2 regions of the Pantoea allii genome follow, and region 2 is predicted to be linked to the other one. Evidence: predicted binding sites of a transcription regulator. Region 2 holds the regulator's gene; the other holds the start of a gene.
What was found. The regulator PurR, encoded in region 2, represses purine synthesis genes. The targets are predictions, from matches to a motif close to CANGCAAACGTTTGCNTG.
Positions count from the first base shown of each region.

Region 1: the regulator PurR is predicted to act here: its motif matches at 2,154-2,171, upstream of purM (phosphoribosylformylglycinamidine cyclo-ligase).

Region 1 is NZ_CP125958.1:1,341,486-1,345,683, forward strand. It holds gene pstB (phosphate ABC transporter ATP-binding protein PstB) at 1-385, shown strand, start outside; gene purN (phosphoribosylglycinamide formyltransferase) at 415-1,053, opposite strand; gene purM (phosphoribosylformylglycinamidine cyclo-ligase) at 1,050-2,090, opposite strand; gene upp (uracil phosphoribosyltransferase) at 2,321-2,947, shown strand; gene uraA (uracil permease) at 3,107-4,198, shown strand, end outside.
Region 2 is NZ_CP125958.1:2,656,569-2,660,766, forward strand. It holds gene QNH99_RS12530 (C40 family peptidase) at 1-678, shown strand, start outside; gene QNH99_RS12535 (YnhF family membrane protein) at 728-817, opposite strand; gene purR (HTH-type transcriptional repressor PurR) at 1,098-2,123, shown strand; gene punR (DNA-binding transcriptional activator PunR) at 2,120-3,025, opposite strand; gene punC (purine nucleoside transporter PunC) at 3,132-4,198, shown strand, end outside.

The DNA of each region.
Region 1 (4,198 bases), 1.3 Mb from region 2:
TGAACGAGCACTGCGGGCGGCGGCGTTATGGGGGGAAGTGAAAGATCAACTCGCACAGAATGCCCTGACGCTCTCCACCGGTCAGCAGCAAAGGTTAGTGATTGCGCGTGCTATCGCGATTGAGCCGGACGTGCTGTTGCTGGATGAACCGACATCCGCGCTGGACCCGATTTCAACGCTGGTGATTGAGGAACTGATGAGCACCCTGAAACAGCACTTCACGCTGGTGCTGGTCACCCACAATATGCAGCAGGCTTCACGGGTGTCGGACTACACCGCCTTTATGCACAATGGCGCGTTGGTCGAATTTGATGACACCGACCGCATTTTCACTGCGCCGAAGGTGCGGCGAACGGAAGATTATATTACCGGGCGGTATGGCTGACAGGTGCAGGGAGCCAGGCTCCCCGTGAGTTACTCGTGTGCATAACCCTGAGGGGGCAATGGTTTACCATCCAGCCAGGCCTGACCCTCACGCATGGCCAGCCGGCCTTCAACAAACCAGCTAATCACCAGTGGATAAATGGCATGTTCCTGATGTTGTACGCGCTCGGTAATGTCCGCTTCACTGTCTTCCGCAAAAACCGGCACCTTTGCCTGTAGAATCACCGGCCCACCGTCCAGCTCATCCGTCACGAAATGCACAGAGGTTCCGTGTTCAGCATCGCCGTTTTCCAGCGCCTGGCGGTGAGTATGCAGACCGGGATATTTGGGCAGAAGCGACGGGTGAATATTCAGCAGGCGGTCAGCGTAATGCGCCACAAAAGCATGGCTTAAAATGCGCATATAACCGGCCAGCACGACGACGTCCGGGGCATAAGCATCGATCTCATGCATAAGCTGCCGATCAAAACGTTCACGATCGCTGAAATCACGGGGATTCAGCGCGGTCGCCGGAATCCCGGCGAGCGAGGCGCGGACTAAGCCGTAGGCGGAAGCGTTATTACTGAATACGGCAGCGACGCTGCCGTGAATACGCCCGTTTGCACAGGCGTCAAGGATGGACTGAAGATTGCTTCCGTTGCCGGAAATCAGCACAACCAGCTTTTTCATGACGTGATGACCACACGCTCTTCCGCTTCTGATGCGTTAATCACGCCAATTTTCCAGGCATTTTCACCAGCGGCGCGCATCAGTTCAACGGCGTTATCCGCATCGGCAGGGCTCAGTGCAATCACCATACCGACGCCACAGTTGAACGTGCGGTACATTTCATGACGGCTGACATTACCGGCCTGCTGCATCCAGCTAAACACGGCGGGCCACTGCCAGCTGTTCTCGTCAATCACGGCCTGGGTGTTATCGGGCAGCACGCGTGGGATATTTTCCCAGAAACCGCCACCGGTAAGGTGAGCGATAGCGTGAACATCGACCTGTTCGATCAGGCTCAGGATGTTCTTGACGTAGATACGGGTTGGCTCAAGCAGATGATCGGCAAGCGGTTTGCCTTCCAGCTGTTCCACCAGCGGATCGGTACCACTGACTTCCAGAATTTTGCGCACCAGTGAATAACCATTGGAGTGCGGGCCGCTGGAACCTAATGCGATCAGGACATCGCCATCCTGCACTTTGCTGCCATCAATGATGTCTGACTTCTCAACCACGCCCACGCAAAAGCCAGCCACGTCGTAGTCTTCGCCATGATACATGCCTGGCATTTCAGCGGTTTCACCGCCCACCAGTGCACAGCCTGACTGCAGGCAACCCTCGGCGATACCGGTGATAACGGCGGAAGCGGTATCCACATCCAGTTTGCCGGTGGCGTAATAATCCAGGAAGAAGAGCGGTTCAGCGCCTTGTACCACCAGGTCGTTGACACACATCGCCACCAGGTCAATGCCGATGGCATCGTGGCGCTTGAGATCCATCGCCAGACGCAGTTTGGTACCTACGCCGTCGGTGCCGGAGACCAGCACGGGTTCACGGTATTTTTGCGGCAGCGCACAAAGCGCACCGAAACCGCCCAGTCCACCCATTACTTCCGGGCGACGCGTCTTTTTCACTACGCCTTTAATACGGTCAACCAGAGCGTTACCAGCATCAATATCAACACCGGCGTCTTTGTAACTGAGAGAGGTCTTATCGGTCACTGCGAGGTCCCCACGCGAGTTGCGGTTGGTGGTTTAATATAAAGCGCGGCAATTCTACCAGCGCAGGCAAACGTTTGCGAGTCTCAGATTGCGTCCCTGGCGATTTTCATTAATCCTTACTTTGTCCTGACAAAATGCATTTGATTGCGCAAGCACATGTGGCGCAGGGGCGAAAAGGCGGTATAATCCGGCGATTTTTTTTTAGCTCAACTCACTCCGGGAGAACAACAATGAAGATCGTGGAAGTTAAACACCCGCTGGTCAAACATAAACTGGGACTGATGCGTGAGCATGATATCAGTACAAAGCGTTTCCGCGAGCTGGCCTCTGAAGTTGGCAGTCTGCTGACCTATGAAGCCACCGCCGACCTGGAAACCGAAAAGGTGACGATTGAGGGCTGGAATGGCCCGGTTCAGGTTGATCAAATCAAAGGTAAAAAAATCACCGTGGTGCCTATTCTGCGTGCCGGTCTGGGCATGATGGAAGGGGTGCTCGAACACGTTCCCAGCGCGCGCATCAGCGTTGTAGGCGTTTACCGTGACGAAGAAACCCTGGAGCCAGTACCTTATTTCCAGAAGCTGGTTTCAAATATTGAAGAGCGCCTGGCGTTAGTGGTTGACCCGATGCTGGCCACAGGCGGCTCGATGATCGCCACGATCGATCTGTTAAAGAAAGCGGGCTGTAGCAGCATAAAAGTGCTGGTGCTGGTCGCTGCGCCTGAAGGCATTGCCGCGCTGGAAAAAGCGCATCCGGATGTTGAGCTTTACACCGCTTCTGTGGATCAGGGACTCAACGACAAAGGCTATATCATCCCGGGTCTGGGTGATGCTGGCGATAAAATCTTCGGCACCAAGTAATGACGAAAATGCGCGGCTCCACGCATCACGGTGTTTTCAGCCTGCAGCAGCAGGCCGGGCCGCTTTTTTCTGTCGTAACAGACCATCAAATGAATTAGCCGACCACAGAGTCGGCTTTTTTTTATCTAAAAACAGACGATTAACTCAAGGGGACTTTTAATGACTCGTCGCGCTATCGGCGTTAGCGAACGGCCGCCATTACTGCAAACCATTCCGCTCAGCCTGCAACATCTGTTTGCCATGTTTGGCGCTACGGTATTAGTACCGATTCTGTTCCACATCAATCCGGCGACGGTATTGCTGTTTAACGGTATTGGCACCTTGTTGTATCTGTTTATTTGTAAAGGAAAAATCCCGGCTTATCTGGGATCGAGCTTTGCCTTTATTTCGCCCGTCTTGCTGCTGCTGCCGCTGGGCTATGAAGTGGCGCTGGGCGGTTTTATTATGTGTGGCGTGTTGTTCTGCCTGGTTGCGCTGATCGTTAAAAAAGCCGGGACAGGCTGGCTGGATGTGATGTTCCCGCCTGCGGCGATGGGCGCCATCGTGGCCGTCATTGGTCTGGAACTGGCTGGCGTAGCCGCGAATATGGCCGGACTGCTTCCTGCCGAAGGCCAGTCGCCGGACGGCACAACCGTCTTGATTTCCGTCGTCACCCTGGCCGTCACCGTGTTTGGTTCGGTCTTGTTTCGTGGTTTTATGGCCATCATTCCGATTCTGATCGGTGTGCTGGTGGGTTACGCGCTTTCCGCATTCATGGGCATCGTGGACTGGAGCGGCGTTGAACATGCGCCCTGGTTTGCCTTACCAACCTTTTATACGCCGCGCTTTGAGTGGATTGCCATGCTGACCATTCTGCCTGCTGCTCTGGTGGTTATCGCCGAGCATGTGGGCCACCTGGTGGTCACGGCGAATATCGTGAAAAGAGATCTGGTGCGCGATCCCGGGCTGCATCGTTCGATGTTCGCCAACGGCTTATCGACGGTCATTTCAGGTTTCTTTGGATCAACGCCTAACACAACCTACGGCGAAAACATCGGCGTGATGGCGATTACCCGTGTTTACAGTACCTGGGTGATTGGCGGTGCGGCCATTTTCGCCATTTTACTTTCCTGCGTGGGCAAACTGGCGGCCGCGATTCAGGCGATTCCGGTGCCCGTTATGGGCGGCGTGTCCTTGCTGCTGTATGGGGTTATCGGTGCGTCCGGTATTCGCGTATTGATTGAATCTAAAGTGGATTACAACAAGGCGCAA
Region 2 (4,198 bases):
CGCACGGTTAAAGCCTCGGCGAAAAAGAGCCGTCCCTCTACAGTGCAAAAAGCCAGTAAAACACTTAAAACCAGTAAAAATGCCACTCACACGGTTCACTCTCATAAAACCCTCACCAAAACAGCGAGTTCACGTAAGGCGCTAACGAAGAAAGTCGCGGCCAACGCCACCAGTAAAAAACGTTACGGTCATCAACGTGCGGTGAAAGTGGCCAGTGCCGACAGCAAAGAAACCGGCACCATCAAAATGAGCAGTGCACACCGCCAGCGTTATCAAAAAGCGCGTGAAACCGCGATGGCGAAGCTGATGGGCCAACTGGGTAAGCGCTATCAGTGGGGCGGTAAATCACCCCATACCGGTTTTGATTGCAGCGGCCTGGTCTGGTACGCGTACAAAGATGTCGTGAAGTTTAAAATCCCACGTACCGCTAACGAAATGTACCATCTGCGTGATGCTGCGCCGGTGAATCGTGAAGCGCTGGAGAAAGGCGATCTGGTGTTCTTCCGCATTAATGGACGAGGCACCGCCGATCACGTTGGGGTTTACCTGGGCAACGGTAAATTTATTCAGTCACCGCGTACCGGTAAAGATATTCAAATCAGTGCGTTAAGCGAAGATTATTGGCAGCGCCACTACATTGGTGCGCGTCGGGTTATGACGCCAAAAACCGTTCGCTAAACGTCATTATTTAAAAAGCCGGGAAAGGGAAACCTTCCCGGCTTTTTTATTAGTTCAGAATAGCGGTAAAGCTAAACGCGATAATCATCAACAGTGCTGCTGCCGTTGTCATTAATGACAGTTTCAAATCGGTACTCATCACAACTCCTTAGCCATGCTTTTTGTAGGGTTAAGGGATTTTCCCATACGCGCGGGTAAAAATCTCGTTTTATCCGTGCAGCCTTGTTAGAATCCCCCCTTTGTTGCGCAACAGCGCGCAACATCGGTTGCACCAGCACTTTTTTCAGACGTTATTTCCTGCCCCGATATCCCATTACCGGCCAGAAAAACGCTTTTTTTGCAGAAATAACCGTCCGCTGACGCAAACGTTTAACAACATGCTTATCAACATGTTAGGTAAGCCCGGGAGTTTGATTTTCATGGCAACAATTAAAGATGTGGCGAAACGCGCAGGTGTATCCACCACAACCGTTTCTCACGTGATTAATAAAACCCGCTTTGTTGCGGAAAATACTCGCGAAGCAGTATGGGAAGCGATTCGGGAATTACATTATTCGCCAAGCGCCGTGGCACGCAGCCTGAAGGTGAATCACACCAAAACGCTGGGCTTGTTAGCGACGTCCAGCGAAGCGCCCTACTTCGCCGAAATTATCGAAGCCGTTGAGAATCACTGCTTTGAAAAAGGCTATACCCTGATTCTGGGTAACGCGCATAACGACCTGCAAAAACAGCGCGCCTATCTGTCGATGATGGCGCAAAAACGCGTTGATGGGCTGCTGGTGATGTGTTCGGAGTATCCGGATGATTTGCTGCAAATGCTGGAAGCCAACCGCAATATTCCTATGGTGGTCATGGACTGGGGCGAATCACGTGCCGACTTTACCGATACCGTACTGGATAACGCTTTTCAGGGCGGCTACCTGGCCGGTCGCTATTTGATTGAGCGCGGGCATCGTGACATTGGCGCGATTCCGGGGCAGATGGAGCGTAATACCGGCGGCGGTCGTCATGCGGGTTTCCTTAAGGCGCTGGAAGAAGCTGGTATTCAGCCCCGCTCAGAATGGATTGTGCAGGGTGACTTTGAACCAGAATCCGGTTATCAGGCTATGCAGCAAATCCTGTCGCAAAAACAACGGCCCAGTGCCGTCTTCTGCGGAGGCGATATTATGGCCATGGGCGCTATCTGTGCGGCAGATGAAATGGGCCTGCGCGTTCCCCAGGATATTTCGGTGATTGGTTACGACAACGTGCGCAATGCGCGCTACTTCACGCCCGCACTGACAACCGTACATCAGCCCAAAGCGCAGTTAGGCGAGAAAGCGCTGGAGATGCTGCTGGACCGCATCACCAGCAAGCGCGAAGAGTCACAAACTATCGAAGTCCACCCGACGCTGATTGAGCGACGCTCTGTGGGCTATGGCCCTTACCGCGATTACCGTCGTTAATCCTCGCTTAACCACTCCTGATTTAGCGTTTGCGCATCACCCAGGTAATTGAGAAGCCAGCCCAATGCCGGTGATGCGCGATCTTCCGCCCAGCTGACGCAGCAAGGGCTTTCAGGAAAAGCCTGAGGCAAGGCAAGTTCGCTCACCTCGCCGCTATCCAGCAGCGGACGGGCTAAATGCCCGGGCACCATCGCCACGCAGAGTCCGGCACGGACGCAGTCCAGCCCGGTCTGCCATTCAGGCACCACCAGCCGACGTTGATTATCCAGCGCCCAGGTCATGCGGCGCGGTAAAGCACGCGAGGTGTCTTCCAGCACCAGCGACGGCCAGTTGCGCAACGCATCATCATCCAGTCTGCTCACCTGGGTTAACGGATGCTGTCGCGCGACAATACAGCGCCAGTTCAGGGTGCCCATATCGCGAAACGCAAACCGACCGCCCACCGGAATAGCCTGCGTTGCCCCTATCGCCACATCAACCCGTCCGTCTGCCAACGCATCCCAGACACCGTTAAACACTTCATAACTGATGTGCAGCTCCATATCGGGAAAGTGGCGATAGAAATCCCTGACAAATTGCCGGGTCCGCTGCGGTTTGACAATACAGTCCACGGCTATGCCTATCTGACCACGCCAGCCATTGGCTAACTGCTGACACTGTCGCCGGGTGGCATCCATTTTTTTGATGACGCTGCGCCCTTCGCGCACAAAATGTTCTCCCGCAGGGGTTAAAACCACCTCACGGTGCTGACGTTCAAACAGCGGCACGGCCAGCCAGGTTTCAAGCTGACGGACGGTATAGCTGATAGCAGAAGGCACACGGTGCAACTCCTGTGCGGCGGCACTGAAACTGCCACCGCGCGCGACAGCATCGACCACTTCAAGCGCATATTCAGACCACATATTCTGCCTTCAAATTTTTTAACAGCAACAGGCAAATTTTACCGTTTCACAGCATGAAGTACAGCTTTTACACTCCCCGCGTTTATCCTGCAAAAAAGAGAATCAGATGTCAGCTTCAAAAGGATTCATTCCCTATCTTGCCGTGCTCAGTATGCTGGGCTTTCTGGCGACCGACATGTATCTGCCTGCCTTCGGGGCTATGCAGCAAAGTTTCAACACCTCAGCGGGTATGATCAGCGCCAGCATGAGCCTGTTTCTGGCGGGTTTTGCCTGCGGTCAACTGGTATGGGGCCCGCTGTCTGACCGTATTGGGCGTAAGCCGGTATTGCTTGCCGGTCTGAGCTTGTTTGCCCTGGGTTGCGCAGGGATGCTGTGGGTGGAGGATGTGGTGCTGATGCTGGTGCTGCGCTTTATCCAGGCCATCGGCGTCTGCGCGGCCGCCGTCAGTTGGCAGGCACTGGTGGTCGATCGCTATCCTCCGTCCCGTGCCAATAAAGTCTTTGCCACCATTATGCCGCTGGTCGCGCTGTCTCCTGCGTTGGCCCCTTTGCTGGGTGCCTGGCTGATTGGTCATTTTCACTGGCGTTCGATTTTCGTTGTGCTGACCTTTATCGCGGCAGCCCTGATTATAATTACGCTGCGCCTGCCTTCGGTGCAAAAAACAAGCCGTTCAACACCCTCACAGCCCGGGTTTATCACGCTGCTGCGTTCACGCGCCTATAGCGGCAACGTGCTGATCTATTCAGCCTGTTCCGCCAGTTTTTTTGCCTGGCTGACCGGATCGCCGTTTATCCTGGCGGATATTGGCCTGTCGCCCGCCGATATTGGCTTAAGTTACATCCCACAGACGATTGCCTTTTTAATCGGTGGTTTTGGCTGCCGCGCGCTGCTTAACCGTTTTAACGGCGCTCGGCTACTGCCGTGGCTGCTGCTCGTCTACAGCCTGAGCGTGCTGGCGCTGTTCGCCGTCGCACTATCAGGCAGCGTTTCGCTGGCCGCTTTGCTGGTGCCGTTTTGCGGCATGGCACTGGCTAATGGCGCGATTTATCCCATCGTGGTGTCCAGTGCCCTTCTCCCGTTCCCGCATGCCACTGGCAAAGCCGCCGCCCTGCAAAACACATTGCAGCTTGGCCTGTGTTTTGTCGCCAGCCTGGCCGTATCGGCGGGACTGAG